DNA from 2 places in the Paenibacillus sp. AK002 genome. Region 1 is predicted to be linked to the other one. Evidence: riboswitches for the same ligand, from Rfam matches in the RefSeq annotation. Region 1 holds a riboswitch; the other holds the start of a gene.
What was found. A riboswitch is a leader RNA that binds a small molecule or an ion and turns the genes downstream of it on or off. The one in region 1 is predicted to bind S-adenosylmethionine.
Positions count from the first base shown of each region.

Region 2: it holds a riboswitch for S-adenosylmethionine, as region 1 does, so the genes downstream of both, metA (homoserine O-acetyltransferase MetA) here and M1D70_RS26855 (methionine ABC transporter ATP-binding protein) in region 1, are expected to answer to the same signal.

Region 1 is NZ_CP096377.1:5,980,189-5,987,253, forward strand. Features, by position in the region: gene M1D70_RS26850 (methionine ABC transporter permease) at 1-596, opposite strand, end outside; gene M1D70_RS26855 (methionine ABC transporter ATP-binding protein) at 596-1,612, opposite strand; SAM riboswitch class I at 1,720-1,866, opposite strand; gene M1D70_RS26860 (Cthe_2314 family HEPN domain-containing protein) at 1,988-2,707, opposite strand; gene M1D70_RS26865 (hypothetical protein) at 2,733-2,939, opposite strand; gene M1D70_RS26870 (COX15/CtaA family protein) at 3,131-4,105, opposite strand; gene M1D70_RS26875 (thioredoxin family protein) at 4,355-4,699, opposite strand; gene M1D70_RS26880 (DUF2515 family protein) at 4,788-6,215, shown strand; gene M1D70_RS26885 (putative polysaccharide biosynthesis protein) at 6,297-7,065, opposite strand, start outside.
Region 2 is NZ_CP096377.1:5,605,583-5,612,647, forward strand. Features, by position in the region: gene M1D70_RS24980 (aminotransferase class I/II-fold pyridoxal phosphate-dependent enzyme) at 1-226, opposite strand, end outside; gene M1D70_RS24985 (PLP-dependent transferase) at 223-1,407, opposite strand; gene metA (homoserine O-acetyltransferase MetA) at 1,432-2,349, opposite strand; SAM riboswitch class I at 2,482-2,610, opposite strand; gene corA (magnesium/cobalt transporter CorA) at 3,052-3,987, shown strand; gene M1D70_RS25000 (HRDC domain-containing protein) at 4,141-5,166, opposite strand; gene M1D70_RS25005 (ROK family protein) at 5,352-6,248, opposite strand; gene M1D70_RS25010 (hypothetical protein) at 6,300-6,641, opposite strand; gene M1D70_RS25015 (5'-3' exonuclease) at 6,952-7,065, opposite strand, start outside.

The sequences.
Region 1 (7,065 bases):
ACGACAGCCAGAATCATGATCTCGGTCTCATAACGGTAATAGCCATACTTGATGGCCAAATCCCCTAAACCGCCGCCCCCGACTTGACCGGACATCGCGGTGTAAGATACCAGGGTTACAATCGTGATGGTCATCCCGGCAAGCAGGCCCGGACGCGCCTCCGGAAGGAGCACCCTCCATACGATTTGGCTTGTCGAAGAGCCCATGGCATGAGCCGCCTCAATCACGCCTTTATCCACTTCATTCAAAGCCGTTTCCACGAGCCTTGCAAAGAATGGAGCAGCGCCGATCACCAGCGGCGGAATGGTGCCCAGCACGCCGTACGAAACGCCTACGATCGACTTCGTAATCGGGATCATCGCCACGATCAGGATGATGAACGGAACCGAGCGCAGAATGTTTACAATGAACGACAGAATCGTGTAGCCGAAGCGTACCAACCCGGACGTGGACCTTGCGGCCATGTAGAGCAGCACGCCGACAGGCAGTCCGATGATGAAGCTGAACAAGGCCGAAGCTCCCAGCATCCGCAGGGTATCCAATGTTGCCGTCCATATCTCTTTCCAGTCGATCTGGGTAAAATCAAGTCCGAACATCAATGAATCACCTCCACGTCTAGTCCTTGTTCAAGCAGCTTCCGGATCGTATCTTCAATCGAGCGCTCTTCCCCTTCGAAACGGACGATGAGCTGGCCGTAAGGCGTATCTTTGATCGTAGAGATCGTACCCTGCAGAATCGCAAAATTCACGCCCGTCTCATGAACGGTATGCGACAGGATCGATTCGTACGTTTTCGATCCCAGGAACGTGATTTGAACCGCTCTTGAGGGGCCGTTTACCTGACCCTGCATAGCCAGCCGCAGCGCTTCGCCGCTGTCCATCTCCTGGCGGATGAATTCCTGCGTCACTTCATGCTTCGGCTTCAGGAACACTTGCGTTACCGGTCCTTGCTCTACGATGCCGCCCTGATGAATAACGGCGACCCGGTCGCATATGCTCTGAATGACATGCATCTCATGGGTAATCAGCACGATCGTCAGATGAAACTTTTTGTTAATGTCCAGCAGCAGGCGCAGAATCGAATCCGTCGTTTGCGGGTCAAGGGCCGAAGTGGCCTCGTCGCACAGCAGCACTTCCGGATCGCTCGCGAGCGCTCTGGCGATGCCCACCCGCTGCTTCTGGCCCCCTGACAGCTGGGACGGGTATTTGTCGCGATGCGCCTCCAAGCCGACCAAAGCCAGCAGCTCGGATACTTTACGCTCCAGTTCGACCTTCGGCGTCTTGATCAGACGCAGCGGAAACGCAATGTTATCGTACACCGTCGCGGAAGACAGCAGGTTAAAGTGCTGAAAAATCATACCGATTTTACGGCGCTCCGCCTGAAGCTGCTTCTTGCCGAGCGACGTCAAATTTTTGCCGTTCACCCACACCTCGCCCGAGGTGGGACGCTCCAGTAAATTGATGCAGCGGATCAATGTACTTTTCCCTGCACCGGAGTGTCCGATCACTCCGAAAATTTCTCCTTTTTCAATCGACAAATCCAATTCGGACAACGCAGTTGTTAATGACCCGGCTTTTCCGTACTGCTTCGTCAATTGCTTGAGCTCAATCAATCCGATAATCCTCCTTTTTCCTTAGCTTCATATCTATTTACCCAAAAGAAAAGAGCCTCTTTTTGTAGAATCAAAAAGGGCCCTCTTTACGTAAAAGTCAACGCCTTTTCTCATCTGTCAAAGCTGAAGGTATCCCATAGCTTTGAAGGAATTAGCACCATGTCACTTCAAGCGTCATCGCATTAAGCAATGGTACGCAAGAAGTCGGTTGCCGGGCTTCATCGGGCCTGTCCCTCCGCCTCTCTCGATAAGAAAACATCGATATGAAATTTTTCCGATTAAATTGATCTGATTTGATAACATGTAATGAATGCAATAGTTAGTATAGATTCTTTTCAGGCTTTTGTCAAAAGGAATTTCATGGCGATTTTGTGCCTAAGCCCGCACACCATTTTCAGTCCACAGCTTGTTCGTATATTTATACGAGGCGGCCAGGCTGCGGCATACCATATCGATGCCCTGTTGGAGATCGTCCAGGTGCTTGTCGATATCCTCCAGCTCGATTTTGTCGGACAGTCCTTGATGGCGCTGCCACAAATCATCCTGCATCTCGGAGTTCATGTAGTGAATTTCAGCATTGCGCCTTTTGCGGAGCGCGTTCAGCGGTGCTTTGTAGCGATCCTTGATCGCTTCCAGCTCTTCAGCCAGCTCACCGTGGGCCTTAAGATATTTGAACTGCCGCAGGACCGTAAAATAAGAAAAATGCGCCTTTACCTTGGAGGTATGCAGATCAAACAAATCGTTCAGCACCGTGCCCAGCTTGTCAAGGATCGAGAATACGCGGATGAAGCCGTTTTTGTAAAAATACACATATCGTTGATATTCCCCTTGCTCCTGAATCGACATATCATCGATGTAACCCGATTTGACCGATTGACTGAAATGCTTGGCCGCATTCCAGCTCTGCTCCAGCTCATCCAGGGAGACGATCAGTCCCCGGGTCCAAATCTCCAGCTTGCGAAAATCATGCGTCGGATCTTGATTTTTATCCATTTCCTTCTGCAGCAGCCGGGTTGTCTTAACCATCGATTCGATGGCTTCCTCAAGCAGGCCGTTGTTCTGCCGGGGCTGTTCCCCAAGTAACATTCGAAGCATGGCGGTACCCCCTCGCGTCATCAGATTAATCTTGGTTCTTGATCTCGATAGTGCCAATGCCAATATAGTCATTCCAGCGCTCAGCGGCCGTCTTCACGGCGATATCCTCGCGCGGGGGCAACTCATCCGGATCGCCATCAGGCCCTTCGGCATCCCCTTGACTGTCATCATCTGCTGCGCCAATCTGGGCTCGTCCTGTTAGGATGCCCCCGAAACGGGAAGACAACTCCATAGCATGGAGCGACTTGTGATTCTCCGGTGTTATTAAATATAAACAAATTCGTTGCCTTATCAAACCTTTTCGATACGGCTGCCGGCAGCACCTTTCTATACAACAAAGCCCTCGAACTCCGGTCCGGGGACTTTGCATGCAAGAATGCCATAGAATATTCAATATCTTTGCGGATTAATTGGCGTTCTTCCTTATACGATCTTTTCGCGGGGCACGTCGTGGCCCTTCCGTATTTCAGCTTCGAGCGGCTTGCTGAGCTGCCATACCCGGACGCTTAAATAACACAGTACGCCGAACAGCGCCGAGATCAGCAGCGTATGACCCAGTGCGGAGAATACGTAAACTTCCTCGTTATGCATCGTAGCCATAATGAGGGCGCCGCTGAACACCTGCAGCAGGCACAGCACGGTTGCCGAAATGCCCAGCATCTGGATCTCCCGGTTATCGCGATTGCGCCAATATGCAAAATGCCCCATCACCGCCACCACGATCAGCAGCAGAAGCGCGGCCACGCGGTGCATAAAGGCGATGCCGACCCCTCCGCTCAGCTCCGGTATCACTTCTCCGTTACACAACGGCCAGCCGGAGCAGCCTTCCCGGGAATCCGTATGGCTGACGAATGCACCGATATACACCACGATGTAGCTGTACAAAGTCGTGCCCCAGACCAAATTGCGGAAGCCCTTGCCCACCCGCGGCAAACGCTCCAGGTCAGCGGGCCCCTTCGCTTGTTCGATTCGGCGCATGCCCAAAGCCAGCATGACCGAGCTGGCAAAAGCAATCAGCGAGAAGCCAAAATGCAGCGCCATGATCGCCGCCGATTGAGGTTTAACCACCGCGAGGGCACCCATGATTGCTTGTACCACGACGAATATCGAGGTTCCGATGACGTAAGCCATCAAATCCCGGCGGTCCCGCTTGTACTTCCAGAACGCAATCAGCGAGGCCAAGGCGGCCAAGCCGGCCATTCCGCTTACGGCCCGGTGGGAATATTCGATCATCGAGGACACCGTGTAAGCGGGAACAAATTTACCGTTGCACAGCGGCCACTCTTGGCCGCAGCCAAGCCCCGACCCCGTCTTTGTCACAACCATGCCCCCGAAAGTCGCGCAGAACATAATTAAGCATGTTATGTAACTCAGCCACTTTAATTGTTTATCGTTCACTTATCTCACCTGCTGCTCATAATCATTCACTATTCAAAACCTATACAGGATCGCATCATATACAGTCCACATTTCATTATACCTGATTCTGCAGCCCCGGTCACTTGAGCGATTGTGACAAAATGTTCAAAAATGAACAAAACCTTCATGCTCAAGGTACTTGACTTCGCAATTCCCCTCATAATATCCAATGTAAAAACAACACCGCCGCCCGTTATAGCTCAAAGGCGGCGGTGCTATCGTCACTGCTCACTTGTGAATCGTACCGTATACGTCTACGGCACGCTGCAGGAAATCTTCAATCTCCTCGCGCGATTTGCGGAGTTTGTTAACGTAGCGAACCAGCTCGCGACCGTCAGAGTATGCAACAAAGCTAGGGATGCCCAGAATATTTTGCTGCTGACTCACGTCACCGACAGCATCGACGTCAACTTCCACCAGAGTCAATTGGTTGGAGAACTTCGTCTCAACCTCCGGCATGAATGGATCGATAAACTTGCAATCGCCGCACCAGTCCGCTTTAAATACGGCAACTGTCAGTCGTGGAGACTGGATTGCAACCTGAAATTCTGCTTCTGAAGTGATTTTTTCCATTGATTATCTCCCCCTTTACGTCGAATTCCTTCCCCCCTAGTGAATCAAATTGTTGAGTGGAAGTCAAATTTTAGAGCATACTGACTGTATGAGGTTCACGGTCTGGAATTATCATCAGAAAGTGCAGGTGACAACCGGCATGCACTCGCACGGAGCCAAGGACAAACCAAATCGGGGCAGGAATTACGGGGCATGGACAGCCGCCATTTCGCAAGCCCTGGCGGAATCGTGGTCGGGTATGATGGCAGCTTGGCGAAATTCCTTAAAGCTTCGGACAAACAGGCATGAATTGCAGTGGGATCCTACAGCCGTTAGGGCCATTCGCAGGCAGCTCAAGAGCATTCTCTCCTCCCATCCCTATCTGCCGCAGGACATTTCTTCGTTCCTCCCTCTGCAAGAAGGTCACAGCGAAATTCGCGGCCATGAACCGAACCTGCAGCCAACGCATGAGGAGCAGGAGCTGATCCATCGCATTCAGGAGGCAACTACCGGCGCCAACCGAAGCAACGTGACTCGAACCGAGGCCTATTTGGACTGTTACGAGTCGCATCCAGAGCTGCATTGGGCCCTGCTTGCCCATATGGTATCACGCAATGCCGGATGGAATATGAGCGATCTGAAGGGCGGGCTGATGTCGGATCTTATGGCTCCCCCATTCCAAAACCATCTGTACAGTTTCTTGGAGCGCTGCAATGCGCTGATTTTTCAGGATGCCTATCCGCAGCTGCTTCTCTATATGCACAGTCGAAAAATAGGAAAGCCCTTATTCCATTTGCTCCCCCGCTTCCATGTTTCATCGTTCATGACACCGTTCTGGGAACGGTTCTGGCACGACCAAGGCAGTTCGCTGCTTACGGTCGCCCTCATCATTAATGAACAGAACTATATTGAGGGGCGCGTGGCAAGACATCCTTTTTACCGTCAGCATATTCTTCAGAATCCTCTCTTCCGGATGCATGAGCTAACCCGGTTGAATCAAATTGTGTTCCCGCTGGGTCAAAGCCATCAGACAAGCACAGACTCTGCCGATTATCCCGTTTCCCCTACCCGGCCGCTGGCCGGACTCACCATCCCCAAGTTTGACGACCTGTCCATCCGGATCAAGGCAGGCCGCTCGCTGTACGCTTTACTGTTCGGTTATGAGGATATTTACCATGCCGTGCTGACATTCGCTCGTTCCACCAAGCATCAGGGCTCGCGTGCTGAATATTGGCCGGCGTTATTCACGCCGACGCGGGATCAAGCCATGAATCACGGCCACGAGGGGCTTGAGCTTGTCCAATCGGAATGGCTGCCGGACGGCCGTCGTCTGTATAGCCCCCGTCTCGAGGAGATCTGGCAGGATGAACCCCCGGAACCGATTCCCCGGTACGACTGGTATCAGGGCCACACGATGTTTAAGTTTATTCGCAAGCCGAAACCGCCGATGCTGCCGGATATCACCCACGCCCATCGGGCCGCCCTGGAGAAAACCTCCATCGCCCATGACGTATCCGATCCGTCCCACCGGCAATAAAAGAAGACCATTCCGATAATGCCGGAATGGTCTCTTCTCTAACGGATGCATGGATTGATGTGCTGTTCTTGCATCATAGGTTTAACCCCGCTCCCGCATTCGCGCAGGCTGCAGCCTCATCAGCGGACGGAACACCTTCTGTAAAAGACGCGGGTAACTGCTAAGCTCCGATTGCCGGAGTACGCCAAACACCACCAGCAGTACAAGATATATAATGACTACGGCTATGCCTACAACCAGACAGGTCAGCAGGAATGCCAAACGAGCCGGCATGATATCGACCATCTGAATACCGGCCAGATTCAGGCCGTAACCGATCCCTCCTGCGGTAGCAACCGTCAGTATGAAGCCCATCCAGCGTTTGCCCAGGATCGAGAAGGATACAATCGCCTTGATTGATCTGACGTTCAGCATCGTAATGACAAGGAAACAGAGAGCCGTGCTCCCGATGATGCCATAAATGCCAAACAACGGAGCAAGCAGGAAGCTGGCAACAAGCTTGACCGCTATCCCGATCATCACGTGAACCATCGAGAGCTTGGCCTTGCCGATTCCAAGAAGAATGGAGTTCGTTGTCATCATCGTGATCTGAAAAATCGTACCGAATGTCAGGAACCCGATGATCCCGCTTCCACCGAGGGAACTAAACAGCAATCCGTTGATGGAATAGGATGCAACGCAGAGCGCAATCACCATCGGCATACCCGTCAATATGGCAACGCGCATGGCCAGCGACACTTGCTGTTCCAAATGCTCCTGATCTTTCCTCGCAAAAGCGGCAGAGATGATCGGAATGAGCGAGGTGCTGAGGGCAATGGCTAGAATCGGCGGAATGCCCGCTACGCTTTGC
Region 2 (7,065 bases), 370 kb from region 1:
GATTGCCGGATCGGCTGTAATCGTGCAGCGGCGGGTTAAAGACGTCTTCATGATGAAACGTCGAGGCTTGATAGATCGGAACGCTTGAAGCGCCGGTTGCGCGATCGATTTCCCCGCCGAAATGCAATAGTTTCGTCTCGAAACGGAGTTCTTCATCGTGTCCGCGTTTTGCTGATACCTGCTTAGCTTGCGTTTCCAAGCCGGATGGACCTTTATCGATGCTCATGCTCCCGTGCTCCCTTCCACTTCTGCCATAGCCGCGCCCAGCGCAGCACCCAAATCCGCGATCAGGTCATCCGCATGCTCGATGCCGACCGAAAACCGGAGTAAGCGGTCGTCCACGCCGATCGCTTCCCGAATCTCAAGCGGGATGTCCGCATGGGTCTGGACCGCCGGGTATGTCATTAGGGACTCGACGCCTCCGAGGCTTTCTGCAAATGCAATCAGTTTGATGTGCCGCAGCACGGGCTCGACATAGCGGGCGTCCTTCACCTTGAAGGAGAAGATGCCCGTGTTGCCGCTGGATTGGCGATTCTGGATCTCATGCCCCGGATGATCCGGCAGAGCAGGGTAATACACCTCTCCGATCGCCGGGTGGGTTGTCAAAAAGCTTGCCACCGCAGTTGCATTCGATTCGTGCCGGTCCATGCGAAGCGCAAGCGTCTTCATACCCCTCATTAACTGATAGGAATCGGAAGGACTCAGCACCGCCCCGATGGAGTTATGAAGGAAGGCCATCTCCTCGGATAATTCTTTGCCCTTCGTCACGATGATGCCTGCCAGCACATCGTTATGCCCTCCCAGATACTTGGTGGCGCTATGTATGACGATATCCGCCCCAAGCTCGATGGGTCTCTGGAAATACGGGGTTAGCAGCGTATTATCCACGATGCTGATCAATTGATGGCGTCTTGCCCATGTACAGACGGCTTCGATATCCGTAATCATCATGAGCGGATTCGTCGGCGTTTCGATAAATACGGCCTTCGTGTTCGGTTGTCTGGATCCTTCCAGCGCATCCAAGTCGTTTGTATCCACGTAGGTCGCCGTTACCCCGAACTTGGACATGATCCGCTCCAGCAGCCGGTACGTCCCTCCGTACAGATCGAGCGATACAATCAGGTGATCGCCTTGACCGAACAGCGCAAAAATCGTCTGAAGGGCCGCCATGCCCGAGCTGCAGGCAAAGCCGGCGTCACCGGATTCCAGCTCGGCGCAGGCATCCTCTAGTACCGAACGGGTCGGATTCTTGGTGCGGGCATAATCAAACCCCGTGCTCTGGCCTAATTTAGGATGGCGGTATGCCGTAGCCTGATAAATCGGAAAATTCACTGCTCCCGTTACCGGTTCCTGCACCGATCCGATCTGTGCCAGCCGGCTCTCTATATTCAAAGGTTTCTTCTCCATCACAAACTCTCCTCCCGTACGCGGTTAAATTTGCGGACCGATATCATATGGCGTTTCCTGATATACATAGTAATTGAGCCAATTAGTGAATAATAAGTTTGCATGCGCGCGCCATATGGACGGAGGTGTTCTTGTTGGATCGTCGTTCGGATAATAGTTGCGCGGCAGCGCAATGTCCATGCCTTTGGCAACGTCCCGGTCATACTCCCATTTCAGGGAGTCCGCATCATACTCGGAATGCCCTGTGGCAAAAATCTGCTTGCCGTCCCGGCTGGATACCAAATAAATCCCTGCTTCCTCGGACTCGGACAGGATGACCAAATCGTCCACGCCTGCAATGTCTTCGCGCCGAACTTCCGTATGACGGGAATGCGGAACAAAGAACATTTCGTCAAATCCGCGGAGCAGCTTGGTACACGCTTCATTGATCGTATGCGGAAATACGCCAAAGCATTTTTCCTCGAGGCTGTATTTCGGCACGCCGTAATGATAATAAAGCCCGGCTTGCGATGCCCAGCAGATATGGAGCGTAGAGGTCACATGCGTCTTGGTCCATTCAAAAATTTCAGTAAGCTCATCCCAATAATTCACTTCTTCGAACTCCAGCTGCTCGACCGGAGCTCCAGTAATGATCATGCCGTCAAAACGACGGTTCTTCACTTCTTCAAAGGTTTTGTAAAATGATTTCAAATGCTCGGCCGACGTATTCTTCGATACGTGTGAGCTCGGGTGAAGAAGGACGACATCCACCTGGAGCGGGGAGTTGCCGATCAATCGCAGCAGCTGGGTCTCCGTCGTTTCCTTGGTTGGCATCAAATTGAGGATCGCAATCCGCAGCGGGCGGATATCCTGATGAAACGCATGACTCTCATCCATGACAAAAATGTTTTCTCCAGCCAGAACTTCCTTTGCCGGCAGGGCATCCGGAATTTTAATTGGCATCTGAGGCTCACTCCTTCGAAATATGAAATGATACATCCATAAAGCTGTGAGAAAGAGCGTTAGACTGTATAAACGCAAGAAGACCTTTCTCGAAGTAGAGAAAGGTCATCATATACGTATCACAATGCGCCTCTCTCATCTGTCAGGCTATACGACGGCTTATACAATCGTCGTATCTCCTGCAAGAATTAGCACCGTGCGATGTTGCCGCCGGTTGCCGGGTTTCATAGGGCTAGTCCCTCCACCTGCTCTTGATAAGATTTCGCTTTATTCAGTTGTTTGGAATTGTTTCGTAATTGATACCTACTTTAAATCATCCTCAATTTTTCGTCAAGAACCTTTTCATGAGTTTGTCACACTTCACCAAAGGTTTCCATACCCTATATCATGGCCCTTGGACAGCTCCGGATTTCACTTGAAAGGTCCTACACCCGGCGTTATACTAGACAAGACTGTTTAAAACCGAGTATGAAAGAGGTGACATGGAAGATGGACGGTGACCCGAGCCAGAAACTGGATGCACAAGACGCACAACCGCATAGGATCAAGATCAGCTTACCGGCAGAGGGCAGCGTTATTTTTCATGCGCTTTTTATCGTATTCTAACCTTCCTCGATTTATGCCCGTACACCGGTGGGCTGATATCCTGTGCCTTAACTGCTTGACTTAAGCAGCTTGGATTAGACAAAGGAGTGATATCAGATGAAAATCCGGTTGGTCGATTCGGGCGTTTTTACCCCTGTTGATGACATCGAAATGACGCTGACAGCTCCGGCCAGCGGCTTCTACTGGCTGGATGCGGACGTGGATGATTTAGCCGAACTGCAGCCCCTCTTCTCCCTGCATGATCTTGCCGTTGAGGATTGCCTCAGCGAAGAGGAGCAGCGTCCCAAAATTGAAATATACGAGAACCACTATTTTATCGTCGTGAACAGCATCCGGTTTGACGACGAAGAGATTTTCCTTCGGGCATTGAATGTTTTCCTGGGCAGGCATTTTATTATTACGGTGACCAAGCAAAAGATCCATGAGCTTCGCACCGTCAAACCGCTTCTCTGGGAGGATGAAGTCAGCACGCCTGACCGCTTCCTCTATCTCTTGATCGACCTCGTCACGGACAACTACTTCTCCGTAGGGGACCGAATAGAAGCGCGAATTGAAAAGCTGGAGGAAGACATTCTGATGCATACCAAAAAATCCCACCTCAGCGAGATCATCGGTCTGCGAAGCGAGATTCTTTGGTTGAAAAAGGTGCTTGGACCTCAGAAGGAAGTTATCAATACGCTCAACAAAAAAGATCTTCGGCTGATCGATGACCAGCTGCAGAAATACTTCAGCGATATCTATGAAAATGCCGTTAAAATTTCCGAAACGTTCGAGACCTATCGGGATCTCATGGGGAACCTTCGGGAAGCCTACCAATCCAGTATCGCCAATCGGGCCAATGAAATCATGCGCGTGTTTACCGCTATTACAACGATCTTTATTCCATTGACGCTGATTACGGGCATCTACGGCATGAACTTTGAGTATATGCCGGAACTTCATTGGAGATATTCCTATTATGTGGTTATCGGCATCATGGTTTTTGCCGGCGCGCTCATGTTTTATCTGTTCCGTAAAAAGGATTGGATATGAGACACCCTGGTCAAACGAGGAGAGTACTGGCCGGAACACAGCGGTTCATGCGAACCGCCGCAACTAAAACCTAATCTACAAGCACGGCGAATTAGCATCAGGACGGATCTCCCTGCAACGGGGAGAATCCGTCCTGACTTCGTTTTAGGCAGATTAACCGGCATTCGCTTTGCCGGGCTGATCCCGCCGAAAGCGGATCCGTATGAGACGAAGCCGTTCATACAGCCTTTCCGTCCCCCCCAGCTCTTCTGCTTCTGCGTTCTCGGCTTGTCCCTGTCCGTATACCCGCTGTAACACAGGTTTAAGAAACGTATCGCCCAACTCTTCAAACGCCTTCCATACGTTTTCCTGCTCCGCAGCCGTCATCATGTTCAATTCGACCTGGAGCAGCTGCTCCGTATCATAGCCTTCCTTCTCAAGCCCTTCCAATTCCTCGACCAAATCCCGACGCGACAGCGAGGTACGCGCTTCAAGCTCGGACAGCGAAGCGCCCTCGGCTATGCCAATCAGCATCGCACGGCGGGTTCGGAAGCGTTCAAGCTCCTGCTGATATCTCTGTTCCTTCTGTTTATACAGCCAGGACAAGAATTCCTCTTCCGGCAGCTGCGTATACACCCAATCCAGTGGAAACGTTGTGGTTCGCTCGGTTTTCGTCGTAATCTCCAGCCATTCCACCCCGTGCTCCGAAGCCTTGCTAACCCCGATTCCCGGAAGCTGCAGCAGCTCTTCCTCACTCTGGGGAACAAAGGCGCTGATCATGCGCAGCACCCGGTTGCTGGCAATGAAATAGGGCGCTTTTCTTCCGGATGCGGCCTTTCTCCTGCGCCAGGCGCACAGCTCCGTGTACAGCTCCTCCGATCCATACAGCTCGCTGTAACATTGCAGCTTCTGAGTGCCGAGATTCTTGCTCCCGGTCTCCCCCGGTTCATGGAATACCCCTTCGATTAGCGGGCGGAAGCCCTCTCCGAGCTTCTTCGCAAGCTGATGCCGATACACGCACAGCAGCTCATTCCATGAGTTGCCTTCATACCACTCGTCATCGGAAACTTCACCGTCCGGTTCCATATTCCGCCAGCCGAGCCTCCATCCTCCTTCTTCCTCGCCGATCCATACTTGAGCCGAACGGAGATGACCTGACTCATCCGCTCCGCTCATCCGATTCATGAACACAATTTGCATCCCTCGATAACCTCCCGTTTACGCAATCAGCATAAAGGCGGAACAACGCAAAAAAGCACCTCTCCTCCGCGCAGCGGCAAGAAAGGTGCTTCCTTCGTTCCATACATTATACTGTTGAAACTATAATACCATAATCTGTAATAGAATCCAATCCATTTTAAACTTTCCCTATATAAGAAATCAGGCTAAGCTTGAATGCTCTTGGTTTCATCCACTGCCAGCTTGGCCAATGCCAATGCGCCGCAGAGACCCGCATTATCGCCGAGCATCGGCGGAACGATGAATTGATCGATCCCGTCATGAAGGCTTGGATGCTGAACATATCCCGCCAGCAGCTCTTGAAGCTTCGTGCGGATCAGCGGGAACAGCTGCTCCTGCTTCATCACGCCTCCACCCATCACGATTCGCTGAGGGGACAAGATGAGGACATAATTCATCAGCGCTTGAGCGAGATAATAAGCTTCCATCTCCCAAGCCGGATGATCCGGCGTCAATTCCACGCCGGGAACACCCCAGCGTTTGCCAAGAGACGGTCCCGCAGCAAGCCCCTCCAAACAGTCTGCATGATAAGGACAGGTCCCCTCATATTTGTCTTCCGGATGACGGCGGACGTAAATATGCCCCATCTCCGGATGGGACAGGCCGTGAATCAGTTCGCCGGATACCACGGCGCCTGCTCCTACTCCCGTTCCGATGGTGATATAAAGACAGCTGTCCAGTCCCTGGGCCGCCCCCCACGTATATTCTCCAAGAGCCGCTCCGTTTACATCCGTATCAAATCCGATTGGAACGTCAAAACGCCCTTCCAATGCTTTGACGATATTGTAATTGCTCCAATGCGGCTTCGGCGTCGTTGTAATGCAGCCATAGGTCGGGCTGCCTTTCACCGGGTCAATCGGTCCGAACGAACCGACTCCGATCGCCTCTATATCCTTATCAGCAAAAAAGTTAAAGACGTTTGCCATGGTTTCTTCAGGGGTTGTCGTCGGAAAGCTCACTCGCTCCACAACCGTTCCATCCTCCGTACCCACGCCGCAAACGAACTTGGTTCCTCCTGCTTCAATTGCTCCAAGTAAACTCATGCTTCTTCCATCCTCTCCACGATGTGCTGTGCCTTGTTCTCTATATGGTTGCTAACAAGCTCTATTCGAAGCATATGTAAACATTGTGCTCCCGTCAAGTCTGCCTGCCTCTTTCCCTGCCTCTGCCCCGTTCCGAGACGCGGCGAGTAACAGCCATGAGAACAAAATAATGACCGCCGTCCACGCCCATGCCAGCCCGCTTTCGACATTGCTAACCGCAACGTAAATCGCCGTGGGCAGCGTTTGCGTGACGCACGGTATATTGCCTGCAACCATCCAGGTTGCCTCAAATTCGCCTAAACCTCTGGCAAAAGCCGGAAAGAACGCCGTACGTCTGCCCTGCGGACCTGAGGCAGCGCGGATCCAGCTGTTTCTGCTCAGTACCACTAGCAAACGGAAAGCCTACCACCATTGGCTGAAGCATCAGCTGCGTTTCGCCGGCCGTTCTGCCGACAAACGCGCGCCGGGACATCCAGCGTGCCGCCGCTAATCCCAGTATAAAGGCACTGATGCTGGACAGCAGTGATGTTTTTATCGACTGCCATTCCGGCATCCCGAGCCGAGCATTTTCGTCACGACGACGGCTCCACAAACACGATCCAACCACCGAGAATACGCGCTGATTTCAGGCTTCCGGATGAATTGAAGAAGCGCCTCGGCCTGCTTGCGGATGTTTCCGGTACGACACCTTCGACCGAAGCGGCTAGGAAACCACCGCCACCCCAAAAAGATGGCCGAGGCTCTTCATTTCCAGCTCCTCCAGTTTGGTTAACGCACGTTCGTGATCCACGCTCAGGCGGCACAAATCCAGCTCGCA